4 regions of the Enterobacter sp. FW301-JW81 genome follow, and region 4 is predicted to be linked to each of the others. Evidence: predicted binding sites of a transcription regulator. Region 4 holds the regulator's gene; each other region holds the start of a gene.
The links. Region 4 encodes CRP, which controls carbon source genes, mostly activating them, when cyclic AMP is high. Its sites were predicted from a motif close to ATGTGANNNNNNTCACAT; they were not measured.
Positions count from the first base shown of each region.

Region 1: the regulator CRP is predicted to act here: its motif matches at 2,101-2,118, upstream of udp (uridine phosphorylase).
Region 2: the regulator CRP is predicted to act here: its motif matches at 1,873-1,890, upstream of cdd (cytidine deaminase).
Region 3: the regulator CRP is predicted to act here: its motif matches at 2,315-2,332, upstream of msrB (peptide-methionine (R)-S-oxide reductase MsrB).

Region 1 covers NZ_JBYTBA010000011.1:17,175-20,892, reverse strand. The annotation lists gene metE (5-methyltetrahydropteroyltriglutamate--homocysteine S-methyltransferase) at 1-1,107, shown strand, start outside; gene AC3WOK_RS22860 (dienelactone hydrolase family protein) at 1,180-1,986, opposite strand; gene udp (uridine phosphorylase) at 2,242-3,003, shown strand; gene rmuC (DNA recombination protein RmuC) at 3,145-3,718, shown strand, end outside.
Region 2 covers NZ_JBYTBA010000002.1:390,525-394,242, forward strand. The annotation lists gene sanA (outer membrane permeability protein SanA) at 83-802, opposite strand; gene cdd (cytidine deaminase) at 930-1,814, opposite strand; gene AC3WOK_RS08775 (CidB/LrgB family autolysis modulator) at 1,944-2,639, opposite strand; gene AC3WOK_RS08780 (CidA/LrgA family protein) at 2,636-3,031, opposite strand; gene AC3WOK_RS08785 (type 1 glutamine amidotransferase) at 3,216-3,718, opposite strand, start outside.
Region 3 covers NZ_JBYTBA010000001.1:493,787-497,504, forward strand. The annotation lists gene AC3WOK_RS02320 (MipA/OmpV family protein) at 1-57, shown strand, start outside; gene AC3WOK_RS02325 (D-hexose-6-phosphate mutarotase) at 154-1,038, opposite strand; gene gapA (glyceraldehyde-3-phosphate dehydrogenase) at 1,113-2,108, opposite strand; gene msrB (peptide-methionine (R)-S-oxide reductase MsrB) at 2,450-2,863, shown strand; gene AC3WOK_RS02340 (YeaC family protein) at 2,920-3,183, shown strand; gene chiD (chitinase ChiD) at 3,244-3,718, opposite strand, start outside.
Region 4 covers NZ_JBYTBA010000008.1:144,595-148,312, forward strand. The annotation lists gene AC3WOK_RS21290 (YccS/YhfK family putative transporter) at 1-1,915, opposite strand, end outside; gene crp (cAMP-activated global transcriptional regulator CRP) at 1,973-2,605, opposite strand; gene AC3WOK_RS21300 (OsmC family protein) at 2,917-3,321, shown strand; gene AC3WOK_RS21305 (phosphoribulokinase) at 3,401-3,718, opposite strand, start outside.

The DNA of each region.
Region 1 (3,718 bases), on a different contig from region 4:
CGTGTCCATAACCCGGCGGTGGAAAAACGCCTGGCGGCCATCACCGCCCAGGACAGCCAGCGTCAGAGCCCGTATGAGGTGCGCGCCGAAGCGCAGCGCGCCCGCTTCAACTTGCCCGCGTGGCCGACCACTACAATTGGTTCCTTCCCGCAGACCACCGAGATCCGCGGCCTGCGTCTGGACTTCAAAAAGGGCAATCTGGATGCGAATCACTACCGCACCGGTATCGCTGAACACATCAAACAGGCGATTATCGAGCAGGAACGTCTGGGTCTGGACGTGCTGGTGCACGGTGAGGCCGAGCGTAACGACATGGTGGAATACTTCGGTGAACATCTGGACGGTTTCGTGTTTACCCAGAACGGCTGGGTGCAGAGCTACGGCTCCCGCTGCGTGAAGCCACCGGTGGTCATTGGTGACGTCAGCCGTCCGGAAGCGATCACCGTGGAGTGGGCGAAATACGCGCAGTCCCTGACGGACAAGCCGGTGAAAGGCATGCTCACCGGTCCGGTAACAATTCTTTGCTGGTCCTTCCCGCGTGAAGACGTGACCCGTGAAACCATCGCGAAGCAAATTGCGCTGGCGCTGCGTGACGAAGTGGCCGATCTCGAAGCCGCAGGCATTGGCATCATCCAGATTGACGAACCGGCGCTGCGCGAAGGCTTGCCGCTGCGCCGCAGCGACTGGGATGCGTATTTACAGTGGGGCGTGGAAGCGTTCCGCATCAACGCCGCGGTCGCGAAGGACGACACCCAGATCCACACCCACATGTGTTACTGCGAATTTAACGACATCATGGATTCGATTGCCGCGCTGGACGCTGACGTGATCACCATCGAGACCTCGCGTTCAGACATGGAGCTGCTGGAGTCGTTTGAAGAGTTCGACTATCCGAATGAGATTGGGCCGGGCGTGTACGACATTCACTCCCCGAACGTGCCTAGCGTGGAGTGGATTGAAGCCCTGCTGAAAAAAGCGGCTCAGCGCATTCCGGCAGAGCGCCTGTGGGTAAACCCGGACTGCGGACTGAAAACCCGCGGCTGGCCGGAAACCCGCGCGGCGCTGGCCAACATGGTGAAAGCGGCGCAGAACTTGCGTCAGGCGTAACGGATCTGCATTGCCGGGTGGCACCCGGCCTACCTGAAGGCCCGGTAAGGCGTAACTGCCACCGGGCTTTTTTTACGCTTTTTTCCCGCCGTACTGGTTAAACCACGCCAGCATCCGCTGCCAGCCATCTTTGGCTGATTCTGCATGATAGCTCGGACGATAATCGGCGTTAAACGCATGTCCGGCATCCGGGTACACCACAATCTCCGCCTTCGCATTGGCCGCGCGGAGCGCATGGCGCATGGTCTCTACCGAATCCAGCGAAATACCGGTGTCCTGACCGCCGTACAGCCCTAACACCGGGGCATTTAACTCAGTGGCGATATCCACGGGATGTTTCGGTGAATTCAGCGTCTTTTCACCCACCAGTTTACCGTACCAGGCGACAGCGGCTTTGAGCTGCGGGTTATGTGCGGCATACAGCCAGCTAATGCGACCGCCCCAGCAGAAACCGGTGACCAGCAGACGGTGTGGATCGCCCCCGTTGCGCGCCGCCCAGCTGGCAACGTGGTCGAGATCGGCCAGCACCTGTGCGTCAGGAACCTTGCTGACCAGGTTGCTGAGCAGCGTGGGAATATCGCTGTAGTCGTTCGGATCGCCCTGACGGAAGTAGAGCTCTGGAGCAACGGCCAGATACCCTTCCAGCGCCAGCCGGCGGCAGAGGTCGCGAATGTGTTCGTGAACGCCAAAAATCTCCTGAATCACAATCACGATGGGCAGCGGGCCGTCTGCCGATTTTGGCCGTGCGTGATAAGCTGGCATATTCTCCCCCTGCGAGGGAATGGAGGTCTCACCCGCCGTAATTTCCGCTTCTGGCGTCGACACGATGGTTGAAGCATGTGGGGCCGCAGCAGGTGCAAAACCGGTTTTTTCAGTCATGGCATTCTCCGTACCAATGAGTTAGCGCAAAGGTAAATATAGACACCAGGTTAACAACTCACAGTGCCTTAAACGGTCTATCTTTTGTGCAGCACATGACGATATAACTTGTTAATGTGATGTAAATCACTTTTTTATGGAAATTTAATGCAATCATTTTCATTCATGGTGAGTTGCGTCACGAAATTATCCTTACTGCTTCTGTAAAGTACCGTTTTACTTCTTCTGACTAACCGACCCACAGAGGAGTCACCTATGTCTAAGTCTGATGTTTTTCATCTCGGCCTCACCAAAAACGATTTACAAGGGGCTACGCTCGCAATCGTCCCTGGCGACCCTGAGCGTGTGGAAAAGATCGCCGCGCTGATGGATAAGCCGGTCAAGCTGGCAGCCCATCGCGAATTCACCACCTGGCGTGCAGAGCTGGATGGTAAAGCCGTGATCGTGTGTTCTACCGGTATCGGTGGACCGTCTACTTCAATTGCTGTTGAAGAACTGGCGCAGCTGGGCATTCGTACTTTCCTGCGTATCGGTACCACCGGCGCTATTCAGCCGCACATCAACGTGGGCGACGTGCTGGTCACGACCGCGTCCGTACGTCTGGACGGAGCAAGCCTGCACTTTGCGCCGATGGAATTCCCGGCAGTAGCAGACTTTGAATGTACTACTGCGCTGGTTGAAGCCGCGAAATCCGTGGGCGCGACTACCCACGTGGGCGTAACCGCCTCTTCCGATACCTTCTACCCGGGCCAGGAGCGTTACGACACCTTCTCCGGCCGCGTCGTTAGCCGTTTCAAAGGCTCAATGGAAGAGTGGCAGTCCATGGGCGTGATGAACTACGAAATGGAATCTGCAACGCTGCTGACCATGTGCGCAAGCCAGGGTCTGCGTGCCGGTATGGTGGCGGGCGTTATCGTCAACCGTACCCAGCAGGAAATCCCGAACGCCGAAACCATGAAGCAGACTGAAAGTCATGCGGTGAAAATCGTGGTTGAAGCCGCGCGTCGCCTGATCTAGTCCTCTCCTTTCGAAATCAAAGGCCGACACGTTCGGCCTTTGATTTTTTGCGTAGCGCCTCGCAGGAAAACCCTTTCAAACTGGACGTTTATACAGCACAATCCTATTTTGTGCGGGTAATACGTTGATGCAGGGGGCATTGTGGATATCTCAGTCCTGGTATATGCGGTGATTGCGCTGGCGGGTGTGGCAATAGGCTGGCTCATTTCCAGCTATCAGCATGCGCAGCAGAAGGCCGATCAATTGGCAGAGCGCGAAGAGATAGTCGCCGATTTAAGCGCGGCAAAGCAGCAGCTTGCGCTGAGCGAACACTGGCGTGATGAGTGTGAGCTGCTCAACAACGAGCTGCGTAATCTGCGCGATATCAACACCTCGCTGGAGGCCGATCTCCGCGAAGTGACCACCCGCCTTGAATCCACGCAACTGCATGCGGAAGACAAAATCCGCCAGATGATCAACAGCGAGCAGCGCCTCAGCGAACAGTTTGAGAACCTCGCCAACCGTATTTTCGAGCACAGCAACCGTCGCGTTGACGAACAGAACCGCCAGAGTCTGAACAGCCTGCTGACGCCGCTGCGCGAACAGCTGGACGGTTTTCGCCGCCAGGTGCAGGACAGCTTTGGTCAGGAAGCCCGCGAGCGCCACACGCTGGCGCATGAGATTCGCAATCTTCAGCAACTGAATGCGCAAATGGCGCAGGAAGCGGTCAACCTGA
Region 2 (3,718 bases), on a different contig from region 4:
CAGTGAACTCAGGTTAAAAGAGCCGGCGTAAAGGGGGGATAAAAAGCGTCAGGACCGGCGTAAAGAAAGTATAAAGGCAGGCCTATTTTTTCTCTTTTTTCTGCATATCCAGCAGCTGCTCCGGCGTCACCGCCGGATAACCCTGCGCGTCTTCCGGCACTTCATGCATCGCCGGGATCGGCACCAGCGGGCCTAAAAAGCGCGGTTCGCGTTTGAAAATATAGAGGTCGGCCAGGGCACCAAAACGGGCGCCAAACTCGCGGACGCGCACGCTCAGCATATCTTTTGGCGACGGCACCGCGTAGCACTGCGCCTGAATGCCCATGTGCAGGGCGATAAACAGCGCGCGCTCGCAGTGGAAGCGCTGGGTGATGATGATGAAGTCGTTGGTATCGAAGACTTTGCGGGTGCGTACGATGGAGTCCAGGGTGCGGAACCCGGCGTAGTCGAGCACGATATCGGCAGGGTCCACGCCCCCGGCAATCAAGTCCTTACGCATCGTCACCGGTTCGTTATAGCTTTGCAGGGCGTTATCCCCGCTCAGCAGCAGATAGTTCACCTTACCGCTGTTGTAGGCATTCAGCGCGCCCTGAATGCGGTAACGGTAATACTGGTTAATGACGCCGGTGCGGTAGTACTTGGCGGTGCCGAGCACCACGCCAACCTGACGATAGGGCAGGTCCTGCAGGTCATCAAAGATGTAGGGGGCGGTTTTCCAGCTCATCCAGCGATCGAGACCCAGCACGATCAACAGCAGTATGCCGACCAGGACAGACAGGCTGTAAAAAACGCGCTTTAACATGCAGATGGCTCGTACCGAAGGTGAAATTTAACTCAGGCTACTTTACCCGCCTGGTTAGCGCAAGAAACAGAGACTCAACTGAGGGGTTTTTCAGCAAACGGGCGGGCATTTCTGCCCGCCGGAAGGATTACGCAAGCAGCACGCGGTCAATCGTCGTACAGCCGAGCGCCTTAAGCGTCGCGGCGGTTGCATCCCACTGAATCAGCGGCGCATCGGCAATTTCGGCCAGAATGGCGCGCTGAATGTCAGGGTAGTCATAGCCGTTCAGGCTCAGCAGGTTAAGTGCGCCCTGCAGCGGCGGCAGCGTTGGGTTAAACGCGGCGTTTTCCGCATAGCTGCCGCTAAAGGTACGGCCATCGCGGCACTGCAGCGCGACGCCGCTCGGGGACTTGCTGTACGGCGTATGGCTCTTGTTGGCAGCGGCAATGGCCGCCTGGTTCAGGTCATCGCCGGACAGGGCGAAACCGTGGTCCTGCTCGTCCATCAGCAGCGTTTTGATCTCCAGATCTTTCGGGCCAAACGCGTCCGGCAGGTAATCCGCCAGCGTGTGCGGCGCGCGACCCGGCAGGTTGATGCGCAGCTGCAGCCCGCTGTTCAGCTCGTTCATGAACTGACGGCAGTGGCCGCACGGGGTGTAGTTCACGGTAATGGCGCTCAGCGCTTTTTCACCGCGCAACCAGGCGTGACTGATGGCGCTCTGCTCGGCGTGAACGGTTTGCTGCATGGTTGCGCCCAGGAACTCCATATTGCCGCCGAAGTACCAGGTGCCGCTGACGCCCCGCGCAATGGCCCCGACGTTGAAGTGGGAGAGATCGGCCCGCGCGCAGGCGGCGGCCAGGGGGAGCAGTGCGAAAGCCAGCGCGTCTTCGTCCAGTCCCGTTGCCTGTTTCAGCATCGTGACCTGCTCAGCCGTCAGCAGGGCGGGGAAGTGTGCATCTGCCAGAACGGGAGCCAGGGCTGACTGCAAATTCTCTGCAAGCTGGGCGAAAGCAGCTTGAAAACGTGGGTGCATGGCGTTTGCCTCATAAAGGTTAATGGATCGGTAGTTTACGGAGCCGTCAGGGCTTTATATGTGATCCACTTCTCATTATGTATGCAACTTATGAAATCAAAATGAAATTTGCGCGACGCATCGCAAATTTTAGCCCATTACCGCCAGGATCAGCGGGAAAATGAACGGGGCCAGCAGGGAGGTGATAATCCCGCAGATCACCAGCGCCAGGGAGCTAAACGCCCCTTCCTGATAGTCCAGCTCCGCGCAGCGGGCGGTGCCCAGCGCGTGCGAAGCGGTGCCCATCGACAGCCCACGTGCAGCCTTAGTATGAATACGCATCGCGTTCAGCAGGGTGTGGCCAAACACCGCGCCGAGAATCCCGACGAAAATAACGCACATCGCGCTGATGGCCGGAATACCGCCGAGGCTGCCGCCGACCGCCATCGCGATAGGCGTAGTCACCGATTTCGGCAGGATAGAGGCCGCAATCTGCGGAGAAGCCCCCATCAGCATCGCCACCGACGTCCCGGTGATCATCGCCACAAGGCTGCCCACAAAACAGATGGTAATGATGGATTTCCAGCGAGCGCGGATCTGGTGCAGTTGCTCATAAAGCGGAAAGGCCAGCGCGACAACGGCGGGCTGCAGCAGGTCGTTTAAAATTTTGCTGCCGGCAAAGTAGCGTTCATAAGGAATGCCGGTGAGCAGCAGGAACGGAATAATCACCACCATCGCCACCAGCAGCGGGTTCAGCAAGGGCATTTTGAAACGTGCGGCAAGCTTACGCGCGGCGAAGAACACCGCCAGGGTTAACGGCAGCGACCACCAGATATTGGCCATCATTTTTTTGTTTTCTCCCCAATCACGTTACGTTCGCCATGCACCAGATGCGAACTCCAGCTCACTACCAGGAAAACCACCAGCGTACTGACCGCGCAGGAGACCACAATCGGGCCGAACTGGGCCTTGAGCAAATCAAAATACTGCATGACCCCGACGCCGATAGGCACGAAAAGCAGCGCCATATAGCGAATGAGAACGAAGCAGCCGGGGTTGACCCACTTTGCGGGCAAGATTTGTAATGCCAGCAAAACAAAGAGGATCAGCATACCGATAATGCTGCCGGGAATGGTGATAGGCAGCAGCGACGCGATGAAAATCCCGGCATACAGGCAGGCGTAAATCAGGACGAATGCGCGCAGATATTGCCAGATAATGTTCAATGATTTACTCATGGTGATAGTCCTTGCTGAAACGCATTCATCATACAATTAAACCTAAAAATGTGCCATGGATCACATCATGAATTTTGAGCATACCAGACATTCCAGAATGGAACGTCCGGTATCACCTTATGGAGACAGGCTACAGTTTAGAGGAAAGGGATTGCGCTGGCGAAGTGACGCGCCAGAGATTGCATCAGCGCGAGGCGGTCAGTTTATCGAGAAAGGAATACAGCGCCTGGTTCATTTCGCCATAATCATGGGAGCGGATTTTTTCCGCCGTTTCGACAAAACGGAATTCACCCGCACGGCGGAGGTCGTTCTGCGAATGCTCAATCAGCAGCTCTACCACCTCCGGCGTCAGTTCCATATGGCACTGAAAACCGTAAACCCGTTCGCCGTATTGCACGATCTGGCGGGGACAGCCCTCGCTGTAAGCGAGAACCTTAGCCTGCGGCGTCAACCCCGGCATGTCGTTATGCCAGTGACCGACGTTCAGCACGCTGCCAAAGTCCTTAAACAGCGGGTTCGCCTTGCCTGCATCCGTGAGCCTGACGGGAAATTTGCCGATCTCTTTTTCCGGGCTATGACAAAACGCTGCGCCCAGCGCCTCACCGATAAGCTGTGAGCCCAGACAAACGCCTATCACCGTTTTACCTGCCTCTATCGCGCGGCTGATGAGTGCCTTTTCCGCCTGTG
Region 3 (3,718 bases), on a different contig from region 4:
ATGGTCGATAAATCCTGGGCAGGCATTTTCTCTGTCGGTGTGACCTACAAGTTCTGATTGCGCACTTAAATCGTGCACTCAGTGCATCAAAACGGGGCGCTTGCGCCCCGTTTGCTTTGGTATGGTGCAGTGAAGCAGGGGAGGCGAAATGCCTCAGCGCTTCACAATTTTAATCGTCTGTCCTAAACGAGACGGTTTTTCGTCGCTCGCTTTTTGCGGGGTACTCACGCAGGCGGTTTCCACGCAGACAAACGTTTTATAACCCTCATCCGTCATGTCGGCCATGCTGACAGAAAGTGCCGGACCCGGGTTCCAGCCCACCACGTCGCTGTGATGATGATGAACCACTTCAATTCCACGGTTCAGGGCACCGTCGTGGATCACGCTGCAGGCTTCAGGGTGCAGATAGACTCGATCGGTACGGTCAGGGAACGTTTGTACCCCGTCGCTCAGCTTACCTTCTTTAGCGTTATCCACTTTGTCGATAAAGGTATCGCCAAGGCCGCTCACCTTCACTGCGCTGATATCACCCACGTTGAAGTAGGTGTGCAGGGCAGCAGTAGTTTCGAACTCACCGTGGGCTTCCAGTTCGATTTCGCAGGTTTTGCTCAGCTTAAAGCGGGCGTACAGGGTGAAATCGTGTGGCCAGAGGGCGCGGGTTTCGTCATTTGCCTGCAGCTCAAAGGTCAGCACTGCGCCGTTTTCATCTTCATTATGCGCTTTCAGGGTCCACTGCTGGTTACGGGCAAACCCGTGAGAAGGCAAACCCTGCTGTGCGGAAGGGCCGAACCACGGCCAGCAGATCGGTACGCCACCGCGGATCGCCGCCCCTTTTTTGAAAGAGGTCGCATCGCTCAGCCACAAACCTTCGGCTTCACCTTCCGGTTTCCAGGAGAGCAGGTGAGCGCCGTTCAGCGCCACGGAGGCTTTCACGCGCGGATGGTCAACGACGATAACGTCGGCACCGTCAATCTGACGGCGGGAGAGCACAGGGGTAAGTTGTTCGACTACCGGAAGTGCAAAAATTTTATTAATCATTAAGCAATCCTCTGTCTAAAAACAATAAAAAAGGCGACCGAAGTCGCCTTTTTGGATCAAACACTCATCTCAACTTATTTGGAGATGTGAGCGATCAGGTCCAGTACTTTGTTAGAGTAGCCGGTTTCGTTGTCGTACCAGGATACCAGTTTAACGAAGTTGTCGTTCAGTGCGATACCTGCTTTAGCATCGAACACGGAAGTGCACACTTCGCCGTTGAAATCGGTAGATACAACGTCGTCTTCGGTGTAGCCCAGAACGCCTTTCATTGCGCCTTCGGAAGCAGCTTTGATTGCTTTCTTAATTTCTTCATAAGAAGCAGCTTTTTCCAGACGAACGGTCAGGTCAACAACGGATACGTTAGGAGTTGGAACGCGGAACGCCATACCAGTCAGTTTGCCATTCAGTTCTGGCAGTACTTTACCTACTGCTTTAGCAGCACCGGTAGAGGATGGGATGATGTTCTGAGCCGCGCCACGGCCGCCGCGCCAGTCTTTGTGAGACGGGCCATCAACGGTTTTCTGAGTAGCGGTGGTCGCGTGAACGGTAGTCATCAGACCTTCAACGATGCCGAAGTTGTCGTTGATAACTTTAGCCAGCGGTGCCAGGCAGTTGGTGGTGCAGGATGCGTTGGAAACGATGTCCTGGCCAGCGTAGGTTTCGAAGTTTGCACCGCGAACGAACATTGGGGTGTTGTCTTTGGAAGGACCAGTCAGAACAACTTTTTTCGCACCCGCGGTGATGTGTTTACGCGCGGTTTCGTCGGTCAGGAAGATACCGGTAGCTTCAGCTACAACGTCAACACCGATTTCGTTCCATTTCAGGTTAGCTGGGTCTTTCTCAGCAGTAACGCGGATGGTTTTGCCGTTAACAACCAGGTGGCCGTCTTTCACTTCAACGGTGCCGTCGAAACGACCGTGAGTTGAGTCGTACTTCAGCATGTACGCCATGTATTCAGCGTCCAGGAGATCGTTGATACCAACGATTTCGATGTCAGAACGTTTCTGAGCAGCACGGAAAACAATACGGCCGATACGGCCAAAACCGTTGATACCTACTTTGATAGTCATATATTCCACCAGCTATTTGTTAGTGAATAAAAGGTTGCCTGTAAAATTACAAAAACCTTACGCAGCGTCAAGCGGAATCGTGTCAATCATTGCGACAAATCAATCCTGTGACTAACGTTTGTGCGACTGACTCGCCTCACTTTCCCTTTGAGCTTGCAACCACATGGGGGCTGCGCCCGGAATTTTAAAGTCCTCGCAGGATAAAAATGTGAACATGATCACAATTGCCTGACCGCCTTTTCGCGACACATAAGTTTAGAACAAAAGTGCACGCAAGGGTGTTAATGTTTTGTTAGAATCCGGGTTAAAAGATGTCTGTTTCTACAGCGAGATGTAAGCATATGTCGAACCAACGTAACCCTGACGATTTGAAAAAAAACCTCACAGAAATGCAGTTTTACGTGACGCAGAATCACGGAACGGAGCCGCCGTTCACTGGGCGTTTACTGCACAACAAGCGAGACGGCGTCTACCACTGCCTGGTCTGTGATGCCCCCCTGTTCAATTCACAAACGAAATTTGATTCTGGCTGCGGCTGGCCGAGCTTTTACGAGCCGGTGAGCGATGAGGCAATCCGCTACCTGACCGACTCGTCGCACGGTATGGTGCGCACGGAAATTCGCTGCGGTAACTGCGATGCGCACCTTGGACACGTCTTCCCGGATGGCCCTCAGCCAACGGGTGAGCGCTTCTGCGTCAATTCGGCCTCAATGAGCTTCACTGACGACGAAAACGGTGATCAGGTTAAGGGTTGAAAAAACGATTCAGCAAATTATTCCTTTGAAAGGGCGCGATTGTGAATATTGATGACATGATTAGCGGCATGACGCCGGAGATTTATCAGCGTCTGGTGACCGCCGTCGAGCTGGGAAAATGGCCCGATGGCGTTGCGCTGACGCCGGAGCAAAAAGAGAACAGCCTGCAGCTGGTGATGCTGTGGCAGGCGCGCAATAATACCGACGCGCAGCACATGACGATCGACACCCAGGGCCAGATGGTGATGAAGAGCAAGCGCGAGCTGAAAGAGGACTTCGGCATCACGCCGAAGCCGATTGCGACGATAAAAATGCAATAACGGCGCGGGTTGATGGCCTCATCAAACCCTCTCCCACAGGGAGAGGGTTTGATTGCTTCACTACTTGTGCGGGATCCCGAGCGACTCCGCCAGCTGCTTCGCTAGCCGGTTTTCGTCATCGGCGCCATACTCCCAGAACATTGCTCCGGCGAGACCTTTCTCTTTGATGTAGTCCGCTTTGATCGCAACGGAACGCGGGTTCTCATACGAAATCGCAAACAGCGCGTTGCCGTCGGCACCTTTCACCGACAGCCACGGGACTTTCGCCTGTTCATCCCAGTGCTCGGTAAAACGCTTCTGCGGATCGTTCAGCAGCTTCTTCACGATATCGTTGTACTTCACGTAGGTATCTTTGGTCAGGTCATAGCCGAGCGATCTGAACAACTCAATCTCCTGGGAACCGAAGTAGGGCTGGGTGACCGGATTTTTTTGCGCGTCGGGTTTGGTCCAGTCAATGCCCGGCTCCACCGCACGTTTTGGCACGCGGCCATAGAAACCGATCCCGAGGTTCATCTGCTGCGGCTTCAGCCCGGCG
Region 4 (3,718 bases):
TGTTCGAATCTCCCGACTCGCCCGGCGAGTCATATTCCAGGCGCTGCTGACATCGCTGCAGCGCAATTTCACACGACTGCAGGTAACGTTGGGCCAGGTCTGGCGTCAGCATCGTGTGCTCGCGCGCCAGCGTTGTCATGGCGTTTATATGCTCGACGATAAACTGGCTGTGCGTCACCCAGAGCTTCATGTCCGCCAGATAGTGCGAGTTAAAGCCCGGCTCCTGCATCGCCTGGTTGAGCGAGTTAAACAGGGCGTTATGCGCCTGGTTGACCTTCATGCGCTGATAGGCCAGCGGGGAGGGCTGCGGGTCGTCGCTCAGGATCAATCGAATGGCCTGCTGGTCGGCCTCCAGCGCGTCGTGGGCGTTCTGCCTGAGCAGCCCGCTTTGCCACTGCGGCCACAGCCAGACCATGCCGCCAAAGGCAATCAGGCAGCCAATGAGGGTATCAATCAGCCTGGCGACAATAAACTGTTCACCATTGAGCGTGAGCAGCTGCAGGGTATACACCGCCGTCACCGTAAAGCCCACCATCGCCCAGCCGTAGTTTTTGCGGATAATCAGGTAGCTCACCAGCGTAATCGCCAGCATGCCAGCCAGGGTATAGCCTTCCGGCACGTGGAAGTGTAGCGTCACGCCCGCAATAATCAGCCCGGCCATCGTTCCGCCGGCCCGGTGCAGAATACGCACCCGCGTGGCGCCGTAGCCGTTCTGGGTGACAAACAGCACGGTCATTAAGATCCAGTAGGGTTTCGGCAGATGCAGCGCCATGCCCATCAGGCTGGCGGTACTGAGCATAACGCTGATCCTGGCGGCGTTGCGCAGGGCGGATGATTTAAGAGAAAGATAGCTTCTGAGCGCGGGCAGTAGCGGCAACCGTTTCTGCTTATCCGCCATCAGATCGCGGGGATAAAGCGGGCGCTGCGTGCGCAGCACGCGGGCGATGCGGCTGAAGTGCCAGGCGGCAAACTGGCCAACCGGGTTATCCGGATGCTGGCGTGCGATTTTCTCCAGCGCGCCGAGCTGTTTTTCCATGTTAAAGCGCGTGGGGTAGCGGTGGTAGAGAATATCGTCAGCCAGGACCCGCAGACGTGCCGATACTGTCTGCGCGTTCCAGCGGATCACCGCTTCGGCGTGGCTGCGCTCGACCAGCTTTTGTACCTCCTGCGGATGGTGAAGGCTAACGGAGATATGTTCCTGCAGATCGAGACCGACCTGGAAGGTGCGCAGCAGCCGTTTGTATTCGTGGTTTTTGTTGGCGGCGAGCATGTGCAGCTGCTGATAGCACTGGCTTATCAGATCTACCACCTTTTGCTGGCGCGTCAGCAGCGGCGGCAAGGATTTTTCCGGATCGGTATGCTGGGTGAGCAGGGTATATTTGGCTTCGCAGTAATCCGCCAGCTGCACATAGAGCAGGCTCAGAGATTCACGCAGCGGCTGTTCGCGCCACAGCCAGAACCAGAACCAGTTGAACAGCCCGTACCACAGCGTCCCCAGAGCGTAGATCAGCAGCGGCTCCCACACCGGCATATTCCCGGCGAGGCTCAGCGTGAAAATGGCCGCAATCAGCGAGGCGGGAAGCAGGCGGGCGTGCAGCGAGCTGATTTCGGCGGTGACGCCGAGGGTCATGGCCAGCACGGTCAGGATCAGCGGCAGCGGGATGTCCCGGGCAAGCAGAAGCTGTACGGCGAGGCTGCAGCCCGCAAACAGGCAGCCGCCAATAGTCAGACGTTTGAAAAAGCGCTTATGCGGCGTGTCCAGACCGGCGATGTTGCAGCAGGCGGGCACGAGAGAAAACAGCAGACCTTGCTGAAGATGTCCGAGGATCAAGCCCACGGCCACAGGAAGACACAACACCAGCGTTTGTCGCAGTGCGTAGTTAACTTCGGGGTGATAGATCAGCCTGCGCCACATGGGGAGTAGAGACAAAAACGGCGTGACACCCTGCGGTGACACGCCGTTTAAGCGGAATTAACGCGTTCCGTAGACCACGATGGTTTTACCGTGGGCGGAGATCAGGTTTTGATCTTCCAGCATTTTCAGGATACGGCCCACTGTCTCACGGGAACAACCGACGATCTGACCAATTTCCTGACGGGTAATTTTAATTTGCATGCCGTCCGGGTGGGTCATTGCGTCTGGCTGTTTCGCCAGGTTCAGCAGCGTTTGTGCAATACGGCCAGTTACGTCCAGGAAGGCGAGGTTACCCACTTTCTCAGAGGTGACCTGCAGACGGCGCGCCATCTGGGAAGAAAGACGCATCAGGATGTCAGGGTTAACCTGAATCAGCTGACGGAACTTCTTGTAAGAAATTTCAGCCACTTCACATGCTGTCTTTGCACGAACCCAGGCGCTACGTTCCTGGCCCTCTTCAAACAGGCCCAGTTCACCGATGAAATCGCCCTGGTTCAGATAAGAAAGGATCATCTCTTTCCCTTCTTCATCTTTGATCAGCACTGCCACCGAGCCTTTAACGATGTAATACAACGTTTCCGCTTTTTCACCCTGGTGAATCAGCGTGCTCTTCGATGGGTACTTATGAATGTGGCAATGAGACAAGAACCATTCGAGAGTCGGGTCTGTTTGCGGTTTGCCAAGCACCATGCGCTGTTATCCTCTGTTATAAGCTGTCACCAGAGTCATCAGATGCATCCGGACTCTGGGGTTGCAATCGAATTCTTACCCATACCCTGGGAAGTCGGCTACCGTAACGTTTCGCAGCCAGTAAAGTTTGATGTCCTCTGCATACACGTGTAACGTCAATGTATTACTGTAGCATCCTGAGTGTTTTAGCATAGCTTTCGCCGCGTGTCTCCTGGTGTCTCGCTTCAGCATGATGCAGGTCGCCTTCCATTGCGAGAAATGTAACGCACGCGTAATCTGTCACCAAAAATGCAACGTTGGAGTTCAAAAATATGCAAGCGCGCGTGAAGTGGGTTGAAGGTTTAACGTTCCTGGGCGAGTCCGCGTCAGGACACCAGATTTTGATGGATGGTAACTCCGGTGATAAAGCGCCAAGCCCAATGGAAATGGTGCTGATGGCGGCAGGCGGATGCAGCGCGATTGACGTGGTGTCGATTCTGCAAAAAGGCCGTCATGACGTGACGGATTGCGAGGTCAAACTCACCTCAGAGCGCCGGGAAGAGGCGCCACGCCTGTTCACCCACATTAATCTTCACTTTGTTGTCACCGGTAAAGCGCTGAAAGACGCGGCGGTCTCACGCGCGGTGGACCTGTCTGCGGAGAAGTACTGCTCTGTGGCGTTAATGCTGGAGAAAGCGGTAAAAATTACCCATTCGTATGAAGTGATCGAGGCTTAATCTTTTGGCGGGTGGCGCTGCGCTTACCCGCCCTACGGATTGTAGGCCCGGTAAGCGCAGCGCCACCGGGCAAAAATGATTATGCGATCTGCTTCCCTTCCATCAGCCGCTCCACCAGCGGCGTCATGATAAGCTCCATTGCCAGTCCCATTTTTCCGCCCGGCACCACCAATGTATTCATGTGCGAAATAAACGAGCCCTGCAGCATCGCCAGCAGCCAGGGGTAATCGATGCCTTCAAGATTGCGGAAATGGATCACCACAAAGCTCTCATCCAGAGAAGGGATCGTTTTGGCGGCAAACGGGTTGGAGGTGTCCACCGTCGGCACGCGCTGGAAGTTAATGTGCGTGCGGGAGAATTGCGGCGTTAAGTAATTGATGTAGTCTTCCATTGAGCG